Regions from separate parts of the Pantoea sp. X-Soil-ISGK-421 genome, predicted to be linked through region 3. Evidence: predicted binding sites of a transcription regulator. Region 3 holds the regulator's gene; each other region holds the start of a gene.
The links. The regulator Fur, encoded in region 3, represses iron uptake genes when iron is present. The targets are predictions, from matches to a motif close to ATAATAATGAGAACNACTATCAA.
Positions count from the first base shown of each region.

Region 1 (3,145 bases), 2.2 Mb from region 3:
GCGGTTCGTTGGTTATACCGACGGACTATGCCTGCCAGATTTACGTCTGCGATGAAACCGGCTTACCGGCCTTTAAACGTCGTTATGCCGAAATGCAGGCGCAAGAAATTCATCTGTTAGCCTGTGCAGATGAAGCCACCGGCCGCGATTATCTCGGTGATCTGCCCGATGTGCAGGTGAGCTGGTTGGGCAGCGGTGCCTTGCAGGCCGCGAACCTTGCGCCAATAACGGCGCAGCTGGATAAGATCGCGCTGCCCGCTAATGAATACTTCATCTGGTTGACCGGCGAGGGCGAAGCGGTGAAATTGCTGAGCGATTACTTCACCCAGGGACGCGGTGCAGATAGCGATTACGTTCGTGCTGTGGCGTATTGGCATCAAAAATAACCCCTCCACCTGCGCGCTGCCGCCTGTGTTGAATTTTGCCAGGCGGCGGACTACTATCAACCTCCCTTAATTGATGCTCAGGAAGGCAATGAAACAGCAGCGGGATTTTCCATCGCAGTCCGATCACGCACCGCGTACCGTCTGTGCAGGCGCACGCAAGAAGCGTCGGGAGCGAATGCTGGATGCCAGCGATATCCGCCTGTTAATGCTACATTTTCTGGCGAACAATTCTGCACATGGTTATGAGCTGATCAAATCGGTTGAAGAACTCTCCAAAGGGGAATACTCCCCAAGTCCCGGCATTATTTATCCCAATTTGACGTTGCTCGAAGAGATGGATGCGATTCGCGTGGTCGATGCGCAGGCATCGCGTAAAGCCTATGCGCTGAATGACAGCGGATCGGCGCTGCTGGCAGAAAATCGTGACAATGTGGACGCAATTATCGAGCGATTAACCTCGCTGGCGATTCTGGTAAATAACCGCAGCATCCCGCAGGTTGAGCAGGCGATTCACCTGATTAAACACTCGCTGAATCATCGTCTGGCACAGGAAGATATTTCGGATGAGGCGCTGGCGATCGTGATCAACGCGCTGCATGAAGCGGCGGAGAAAATCGCCAGGAGTTAAATGATCGCCCGTAGGGTCGCCATTCATGGCGACCGTTCTGTTGCAGGGTGCGCAATCAGCTCTTCTTCTTATCAACATGTCCCAGTGCCCGATCCGGCCAGCAAACATCGCGCACGCGCTGCTTCAACGCGGCCGCATCCGGGAATCCGCCTTCCTGCTTACGCTCCCAAATCACCAGCCCATCAATCTGGATCTCAAACACGCCGCCGGTGCCTGGCTTAAGCGTTACCGCACTTAAATCCTCGGCAAAGGTATGCAGTAACTCCTGCGCCATCCACGCAGAACGTAGCAGCCAGTTGCATTGAGTACAGTAGTGAATGGTGATGGCAGGTTTCTGTGTCATAGGTGTCTCTGCTTAATTATTGATTATAAACAAGTTAACAAAATGTGCGGTCTAAGATACATCTTAGTGTAAATGCTATTGATAATGATTACCAATTGCATTACATTTCTGTCGAAATTATTTATTACATAAATTAAGTCCATAACTTTTTACGGTCTTTTCAACAAAGCCCGTACTTTCCGGCAGCAAGCAAGTGAGCGAATACTAACAATTAACCAGGTATTTCGCGCATGTCTTCATTCTTTCAGGGATTAAACCAGCCACGCCTTTTCAACGTTGCCATTTTGTCTGCGGCAATTCATGCCGCCTGCAGCTTTGCCGCCAGCGACGAACCGGTTCTCACCGTTACCGCGCCGAAGCAGCAGGCCGGCAATAAAACCACTATTACCGCACAAGAACTGCAAAAACGCGGTGCGAACGATTTCGGTTCGATCATGCGTTATGAGCCGTTAATCAGCGCCACCGGTTCCAGCGGCGGTTCGTCTGCCGGGAAAAGCGGCTTCGACCGCGCGGGTTACACTGGTTACAACATTCGTGGTCTGGAGAGTAATCGCGTTGGCATGGATATCGACGGCATTCCAATTCCGGATGCCACCGGACGTCCTTACGTCAGCCGCACCGGCAACAACACCTTTGGTATTGGCCGCGATTACATCGATCCCTACATGTTCGGCAGCGTCGATATCGAGAAGGGCGCCACGGCGGTGGATCAGCCGAATACCTCCATCGGCGGTAACGTCTCGTTCCACAACAAAACCGCCGACGATTATCTTACCAGCGACAAAAATACCTACTTCGGTTATCAGAGCGATTACGACTCCTCGAATCGCAGCTGGCACAACGGCATCACCGCCGCCGCTGGCGATGATGAGCTGCGCGGCCTGTTTGTTTACAGCCGTCGCGATGGCCAGGAAACCCGCAACAACAGCGATGTAAAAGACGCCTATCCGGCTAACTGGCACTCCGATGCCTTTATGACCTCCGGTATCTGGCAGCCCAACGATCAGCACAAGCTGAGCGCCACTTTCGATTACTATCACAAAACCAATCACAGCCATTACGATACCTGGGACACCAGCGGCAATACCGTGTGGGGCACTGCGCAGCAGCAGAGTGATACGCGCCGCTGGGGCATCAATCTGGCGGATGAGTGGACGCCATATAACGACTTCATCGATACGCTGACCACGCGCCTTTACTGGCAGCAAACCCAGGCGCATGACAATACCTATTTACCAACCAGCGCCAGCCAGTATGGCTTTGTCTACTCCGATTTCAACGTCGATACCTACGGCTTCGATACGCGCGGCACCAAAACGCTCGGTCGTCATGAGCTGAGTGCCGGTGTTAACGCGCGCCTGGATAACAGCGAGCGTCCGTTCCGTCAGGCGCCAGCGCCAAGCACCTTCAGCGCCATTACGCAGCCACAGTCAGACAGTCGCACATTTGCCGTGGCCGGTTATCTGCAGGATAAGATCAACTTCGATCTGGATAGCCACAACTTCGCGATCATTCCCGGCGTGCGCGTGATGTATCAAAGCACTAAGCCGAAGGATCTGGGTGATCTTACCACCGGTAGCACGGTGCTGACCGAAGAGCAGGTCGAAGCGCTGTACGGCAAAACCAATTCCGACACGCAGGTGCTGCCATCGCTGACCTTCCAGTACGACATAACGCCAGCGTTGACCACCTATCTGCAATACAAACGCGGCGTGCAGTTCCCCACCACCAGCCAGCTGTACGGTTCATGGAACCTCGGCTCCAGCTATGCCGGGAGCGGGCAGTATG
Region 1 is NZ_AP035979.1:3,357,937-3,361,081, reverse strand. Features, by position in the region: gene AC6I8K_RS15505 (siderophore-interacting protein) at 1-386, shown strand, start outside; gene AC6I8K_RS15500 (PadR family transcriptional regulator) at 475-1,014, shown strand; gene AC6I8K_RS15495 (Rdx family protein) at 1,070-1,357, opposite strand; gene AC6I8K_RS15490 (TonB-dependent receptor domain-containing protein) at 1,588-3,145, shown strand, end outside.
Region 1: the regulator Fur is predicted to act here: its motif matches at 1,430-1,452, upstream of AC6I8K_RS15490 (TonB-dependent receptor domain-containing protein).

Region 2 (3,145 bases), 660 kb from region 3:
GTGATGTGGTGGGTGATGGGGCGTTTACGTCGTTACCATCCGCCAGCGCCAGCGCTGGCGGAACAGGCATCATGATTTAACGAACAGCTTTTCCAAACGCGCGAGCAAATTGCTGGCGCTGTAGTAATCGAGACGGAACGAATCGATACCCATTTCGTAAACCTGCTTGTTTTGCACCGCGGCGTTTTGCGCGAGGAACGGATTGCTCAGCACCGACGCCGTGGTTTTATCGTCAGCGGCAAACAGCAGGAAGGTTTTACCGGTCAGGCCGCTGGCGACATTTTCGCCCGACAGCTGAATGATGTCTTTACGCTGACCCATGCTGTGCCCCTGCTCAACCGTGGCGGGTGGCGCTGCCAGAGTGAAGCCCAACTGTTCCAGCAACTTGCCCTGTGCCGAGGCGGCGGTCCACAGATTGACGGCGCGTCCGCCGCCGTTCCACACCATGGCGGAGACCGGCTGCGGCGGCAGCGTGATGGCTTTTTTCAGCGCCGCCTCACGGTCGTCGAAAGCGTTAATGCGCTGCGCCGCCTGCGCGTCATGACCGGTCGCCTGACCTAACAGCGTGACGACATCCTGCCAGCTTTTGTCGTCGTAATTGATCACCAGCGTCGGGGCGATGGCGGAAAACTGGTCGGCGAGCTTGAGGGCGGAATCGTTGCCGGTGGCGCTGACAATAATCAGATCCGGTGCTTGCGCAGCAACCGCTTCGGCATTCGGCTCACCGATGTATAAACGTTGAAGATGCTGTTTTTTGGCAACATCGCTCCACTGGCGGAAGAATCCCTGATCGTCAGCCAGGCGACTGTTCGGCGCCGTCGCGCCGGAAGCGATCACCGGCGCATCAATGGCCAGCAGCGATCCGGTCAGCGTAACGCTGGTCGACACAATGCGCTGCGGCGCTTTGTTCAGCGTGATCGATCCGTTAGCGCCCTGCACGGTGCGCGGCCAGCCTTGCTCGGCATGCGCGACGTTGGTGAAAATCTGGAAAACACACATAAGGGCTGCAAGGCCCCAAAAACCGCATTTATTCATAAGTTTTGGTCCACTTTTTAGCATATTGCCCTGCTTAGCGTCAGCGCCTGATTACGTCTAAACGCGCGTGAAATCCCGCGAATGGATTGACACGTTTATCCAATCGACGTAGGTTACTGGCCCATAATAAAAATGATAATCATTCTTAATAATCTTATCATTTATAGGTGAAAATTATGGTGGAATCTTCCACGTTTGAAAATGCCTGGCTGAAGGATTATTCCGCGCTAAGCCGTGGTTTCCTCTTTACCTCGCCGTGGCGTAGTTTGGCAACGCAAGGATGCTATACCACTGTGACTGCACCGGTAGAGGATGCTGCGTCGCTTGATGGTGATTTTCAACTACAGCTGCGGCAGCACTTTGCGGCGGCGAAAAAACAGGGCATCGATAATCCGATTCTGGTCGGGGCGATCCCGTTTGACGTCAGCCAGCCTGCTGCGCTGTTTATTCCTGAATCCTATCAGACGTTTAATCGCGTCGACCTGCAAAACGCGCTGCCGGAAAACGTCAGCGATCTGCCACAGGTGCGTCGTCGCACCGCGGTGCCGGACCACGATGTGTTTACCACGATGGTGGCAGATGCGGTGGCGGCCACGCAGCGCGGCGATCTGGATAAAGTGGTGCTGTCGCGTCTGATGGATATCGTTACCGAACAGCCGGTTGATACCGCAGCACTGATGCAGCGCGTGATTGCGCAGAACCCCAACAGCTACCATTTCCATCTGCCGCTGCCGCAAGGCGGTGCGCTGATTGGCGCCAGTCCGGAACTGATGCTGCGCAAACAGGGGCGCGATTTTAGCTCTTGCCCGCTGGCGGGCTCGGCGCGGCGCAGTCATGACGATGCACAGCAGGATCGCGCCGCTGGCGAAACGCTAATGGATTCCCGCAAAGATCGTCATGAGCATAAGCTAGTGACCGACGCGATGCGCGACACGTTGCAGCCGCGCAGCCGTTTGCTGTCGGTGCCAACCATTCCTTCGCTGATTACCACTGCCACGCTGTGGCATCTGGCCACGCAAATCGATGGCGAAGCGCAGGATGAGCGCGAAAATGCGCTGTCGCTGGCCTGCTTGCTGCATCCCACCCCGGCGCTGAGCGGCTTCCCGCATCAACGCGCGCAGCAGCTCATCCAGCAGCTGGAACCTTTTGATCGTCAATTGTTCGGCGGCATCGTTGGCTGGTGCGATAGCGAGGGCAATGGCGAATGGGTGGTCACCATCCGCTGCGGCACCGTACAGGGCACCCGCGTGCGCCTGTTTGCCGGCGCGGGCATTGTTGCCGATTCACAACCCGAATCAGAGTGGCGCGAAACCGGCGTGAAGCTGGACACCATGTTGCGCGCCTTTGGACTGCAATAAAGGAAAGAGCATGAGCATTCCCTATACTCGCTGGCCGGACGATCTGGCTGCGCGCTACCGTGAAAAAGGCTACTGGCTGGATGTGCCGATGACCGACATTTTGGCGCGCCATCAGCACAACGATGCCATTGCGGTGATTGATGGCGATCGTCAAATTAGCTATCGCGAATTGGATGTACTGAGCAGCAACCTGGCCGCCGCGCTACAGCGTCGTGGCCTGCAAAACGGTGATACTGCGCTGGTGCAACTCGGCAACGTGGCCGATTTTTATGTCACGGTGTTTGCGCTGTTCAAGCTCGGCGTAGCATCAGTCTTCGCGCTGTTCAGTCATCAGCGCACCGAACTGAGCGCCTATGCCGCGCAGATCGAGCCGAAACTGCTGATTGCCGATCGCACCCACGCGCTGTTTGCTGACGACACCTTTATTAGCGCGCTGTGCGCCGCGCAGCCTTCACTACAACAGGTCATTCTGCGTAATGACAATCAGCCGGAAAACACGCTGGAAGCGCTGATGGCGGAAGCCGCAGCGGATTTCGTCGCGTCGCCAACCGCCGCCGATGAAGTGGCGTTTTTCCAGCTCTCCGGTGGTAGCACCGGCACACCGAAGCTGATTCCACGCACGCATAATGACTATTACTACAGCATTCGCGCCAGTGATGAGATCTGCGAGGTGACCGCCGAAACGCGTTATCTTATCGCCCTGCCCGCACCGCACAACTTTGCGATGAGCTCACCCGGATCGTTGGGCGTGT
Region 2 is NZ_AP035979.1:537,811-540,955, reverse strand. Features, by position in the region: gene entS (enterobactin transporter EntS) at 1-75, shown strand, start outside; gene fepB (Fe2+-enterobactin ABC transporter substrate-binding protein) at 70-1,035, opposite strand; gene AC6I8K_RS02410 (isochorismate synthase) at 1,212-2,393, shown strand; gene AC6I8K_RS02405 ((2,3-dihydroxybenzoyl)adenylate synthase) at 2,404-3,145, shown strand, end outside.
Region 2: the regulator Fur is predicted to act here: its motif matches at 1,162-1,184, upstream of AC6I8K_RS02410 (isochorismate synthase).

Region 3 (3,145 bases):
TAACCAAGCAGGACAATATCGTGGAGATGGCGTCATTAGAATCGTGCATTCGTGACGATCTCAATGAAAACGCGCCACGTGCCATGGCTGTAATGGATCCGCTGAAGGTCGTAATCGAGAACCTGCCTGCAGGTCATGAAGAGATCATCAGCATGCCGAATCATCCGAACAAACCGGAGATGGGCACGCGTGAAGTGCCATTCAGCCGTGAAGTGTGGATCGATCGCGCTGACTTCCGTGAAGAAGCCAACAAGCAATATAAACGTCTGGTGCTGGGTAAAGAAGTGCGTCTGCGTAATGCCTACGTGATCCGTGCCGAACGTGTGGCGAAGGACGATGAAGGTAATATCACCTGCATCTACTGTACCTGCGACGTTGATACTCTGAGCAAAGATCCAGCTGATGGCCGTAAAGTGAAAGGCGTCATCCATTGGGTTTCTGCTATTCACGCGTTGCCAGCGGAATTCCGCCTGTATGATCGTCTGTTCAGTGTGCCAAATCCGGGCGCGGCTGAGGATTTCCTCACCACCATTAACCCGAACTCACTGGAGACTAAACAAGGCTTCGTTGAGCCAGGTCTACGTGTAGCCGAGCCAATGGCAGCGTACCAGTTTGAACGCGAAGGTTATTTCTGTGCTGATAGTGTGTATTCACAGCCATCCAAACTGGTGTTTAACCGCACCGTTGGCTTGCGTGATACCTGGGCAAAGATCGGCGATTAAGCGTTTTTGACATCACGCGATATGATCATGTAAGGGCGAGCAATCGCCCTTTTTTATTATCTCTATTTGGCAAGCTACAACCTTTTATGCTGCCCGCCTCATCAAGCCTATAATTCCTCATTTGCGACTATTCTGACTTTAGAATAATTAACCCATTTGCCAGTGTGAAAAACTTTTTTTCAGGTAGGCTATGCGCTCTCAGACGTTGCTCCGCGGGTTATCTAAGGAAAAAAAATGACAAGTCTCGCTCAGGAAGCTAAGCATAGCGTGGTCGTTTTACATCAGCTTATCGAACGTATTTTCAATCAGGCAGAAGGTAGCGACGACAGTATTGACCTGTTTTTGTCGTACTTTCATCCCGAATTTAAAATGGTGACGCCGCAAGGCAAAAGATTGGATCTCAACGAAATGGAAGTGCTTTTTCGCCAGCTGCAGGGACAGCGTGAAGGTATGCGCATTGCGACCAGTGAGCACGCCATCATTTCGCAGCAAAGCGAGGAAGTGACGATTCAGTATCGTGAATTACAGATGATGAACGGTACCAATCAGAGCCGCATTTCACTGGCGGTACTGGATTGCAGCACCACCATTCCTCGCTGGCGTTACCTGCAAGAAACTTTCGTTGCCTGATTTCAGGTATAAAAAAACCGGCTCAAGCGCCGGTTTTTTTATACTGCATAGCACACTCAATTACTTATCGTGGAGCGAGTCGTCTTCGCGGCAGTCTCCCAGCGCACAGTGACCGTAGAGGTACAGGCTGTGGTTGCTGAGTTTGATGCCATGGCGAGTGGCAATTTCACGCTGACGCGTTTCAATTGATTCATCGCTGAATTCGATAACTTTGCCACAATCCAGGCAAATCAAGTGATCATGGTGATGCTGCTGAGTCAGTTCGAAGACAGATTTACCGCCTTCAAAGTTATGACGGGTTACGATGCCCGCGTCGTCAAACTGGTTAAGAACGCGATACACCGTCGCCAGGCCAATCTCTTCGCCCATATCAATCAGGCGCTTGTACAAATCTTCCGCACTGACGTGATGGGACTCGGGGCCAGGTCCCTGAAGCACTTCCAGAATTTTCAGTCTGGGTAGCGTGACTTTCAGGCCAGCCTTCTTCAATGCGGAGTTGTTGTCAGTCATGCGGATATTGTCCTGTTACTTTGCTAGTCACTTGCGGCGCAGGGGCCTTGAATGTTTAGGTCAACGCGCATTCTCATTTGCGTCTCATTATAGAACTCAAGCAGTGAAATGAAAACCAAAGCAACGTCCTTAATCACCAAAGGCTGTAAGGATAATGTCACTAACGTCTTCATGACGCTTGGGTTTTGGATTCCATTTCACTCAGCCTCATTCTACTGCCAGAGGAATAAGCGGATGACCATTGCGGGTATTCTACAGATTTGCGGGGAAAAGTTAAAAAACCGTAGCTATTATTTTTATAGGAAATTCCGTTACCCGATGTGAGATTACGCCCACATCGGGCAGAGCAGGGAATCAGGCTTCAATAATCTCTTTCAGCTGCAGCTCGTCAAAGATCTGCTTAACCCACTTCTCAACACGTTCGTTGGTCAATTCCGGCTGACGATCTTCGTCGATAGCCAGACCAAGGAAGTTTTTATCATCGGCCAGGCCTTTTGATGCTTCAAAATGATAGCCTTCAGTTGGCCAGTGACCGACGATCACCGCACCGTTCGGCTCGATGATGTCACGGATGGTGCCCATCGCATCACAGAAGTACTCAGCGTAATCTTCCTGATCGCCACAACCAAACAACGCTACCAGCTTGCCATTGAAGTCAATCTCTTCCAGCGTCGGGAAGAAATCATCCCAGTCACACTGCGCTTCGCCGTAATACCAGGTTGGAATGCCCAGCAGCAGGATGTCGAACGCCTCGAGATCTTCTTTGGTGCTCTTAGCAATGTCATGCACTTCGGCGACATCTTTACCCAGTTGTTTCTGGATCATCTTTGCAATATTTTCAGTGTTGCCGGTATCGCTGCCGAAGAAAATGCCTACGATTGCCATGGGTTAGGTAACCTCTTAAATCCTGATTGTGAATGTAAGTCAGTTGACTGCACAGTTATGCGAATAATAGCAGACCGGTAAAAAGTGCGGAACGTGTAAAGCCGTGACTTTGTGTTCCAGCGTGCGGTCTTCGCGCGTTACGACAGTTTGAGCTGTGCCAGCAGCATTTGTTCAATCAATTCGCTGCGACTGATATTTTGCTGATCGGCCAGCGTGCTGAGCGCGTCAACCGCTTCGCTCGACATCTTCAGCTCAACACGACGCAGCCCACGCACTTTATCGCGCTTGAGCTGATTACGTTTGTTGATGCGTAACTGTTCATCACGCGTCAGCGGGCTAGTTTTCGGGCGACCAGGACGCCGCTCGTCTGCGAAGAGATCAAGCGTAGTGCGGTCTGT
Region 3 is NZ_AP035979.1:1,198,644-1,201,788, forward strand. Features, by position in the region: gene glnS (glutamine--tRNA ligase) at 1-722, shown strand, start outside; gene AC6I8K_RS05500 (hypothetical protein) at 957-1,352, shown strand; gene fur (ferric iron uptake transcriptional regulator) at 1,413-1,862, opposite strand; gene fldA (flavodoxin FldA) at 2,217-2,747, opposite strand; gene ybfE (LexA regulated protein) at 2,885-3,145, opposite strand, start outside.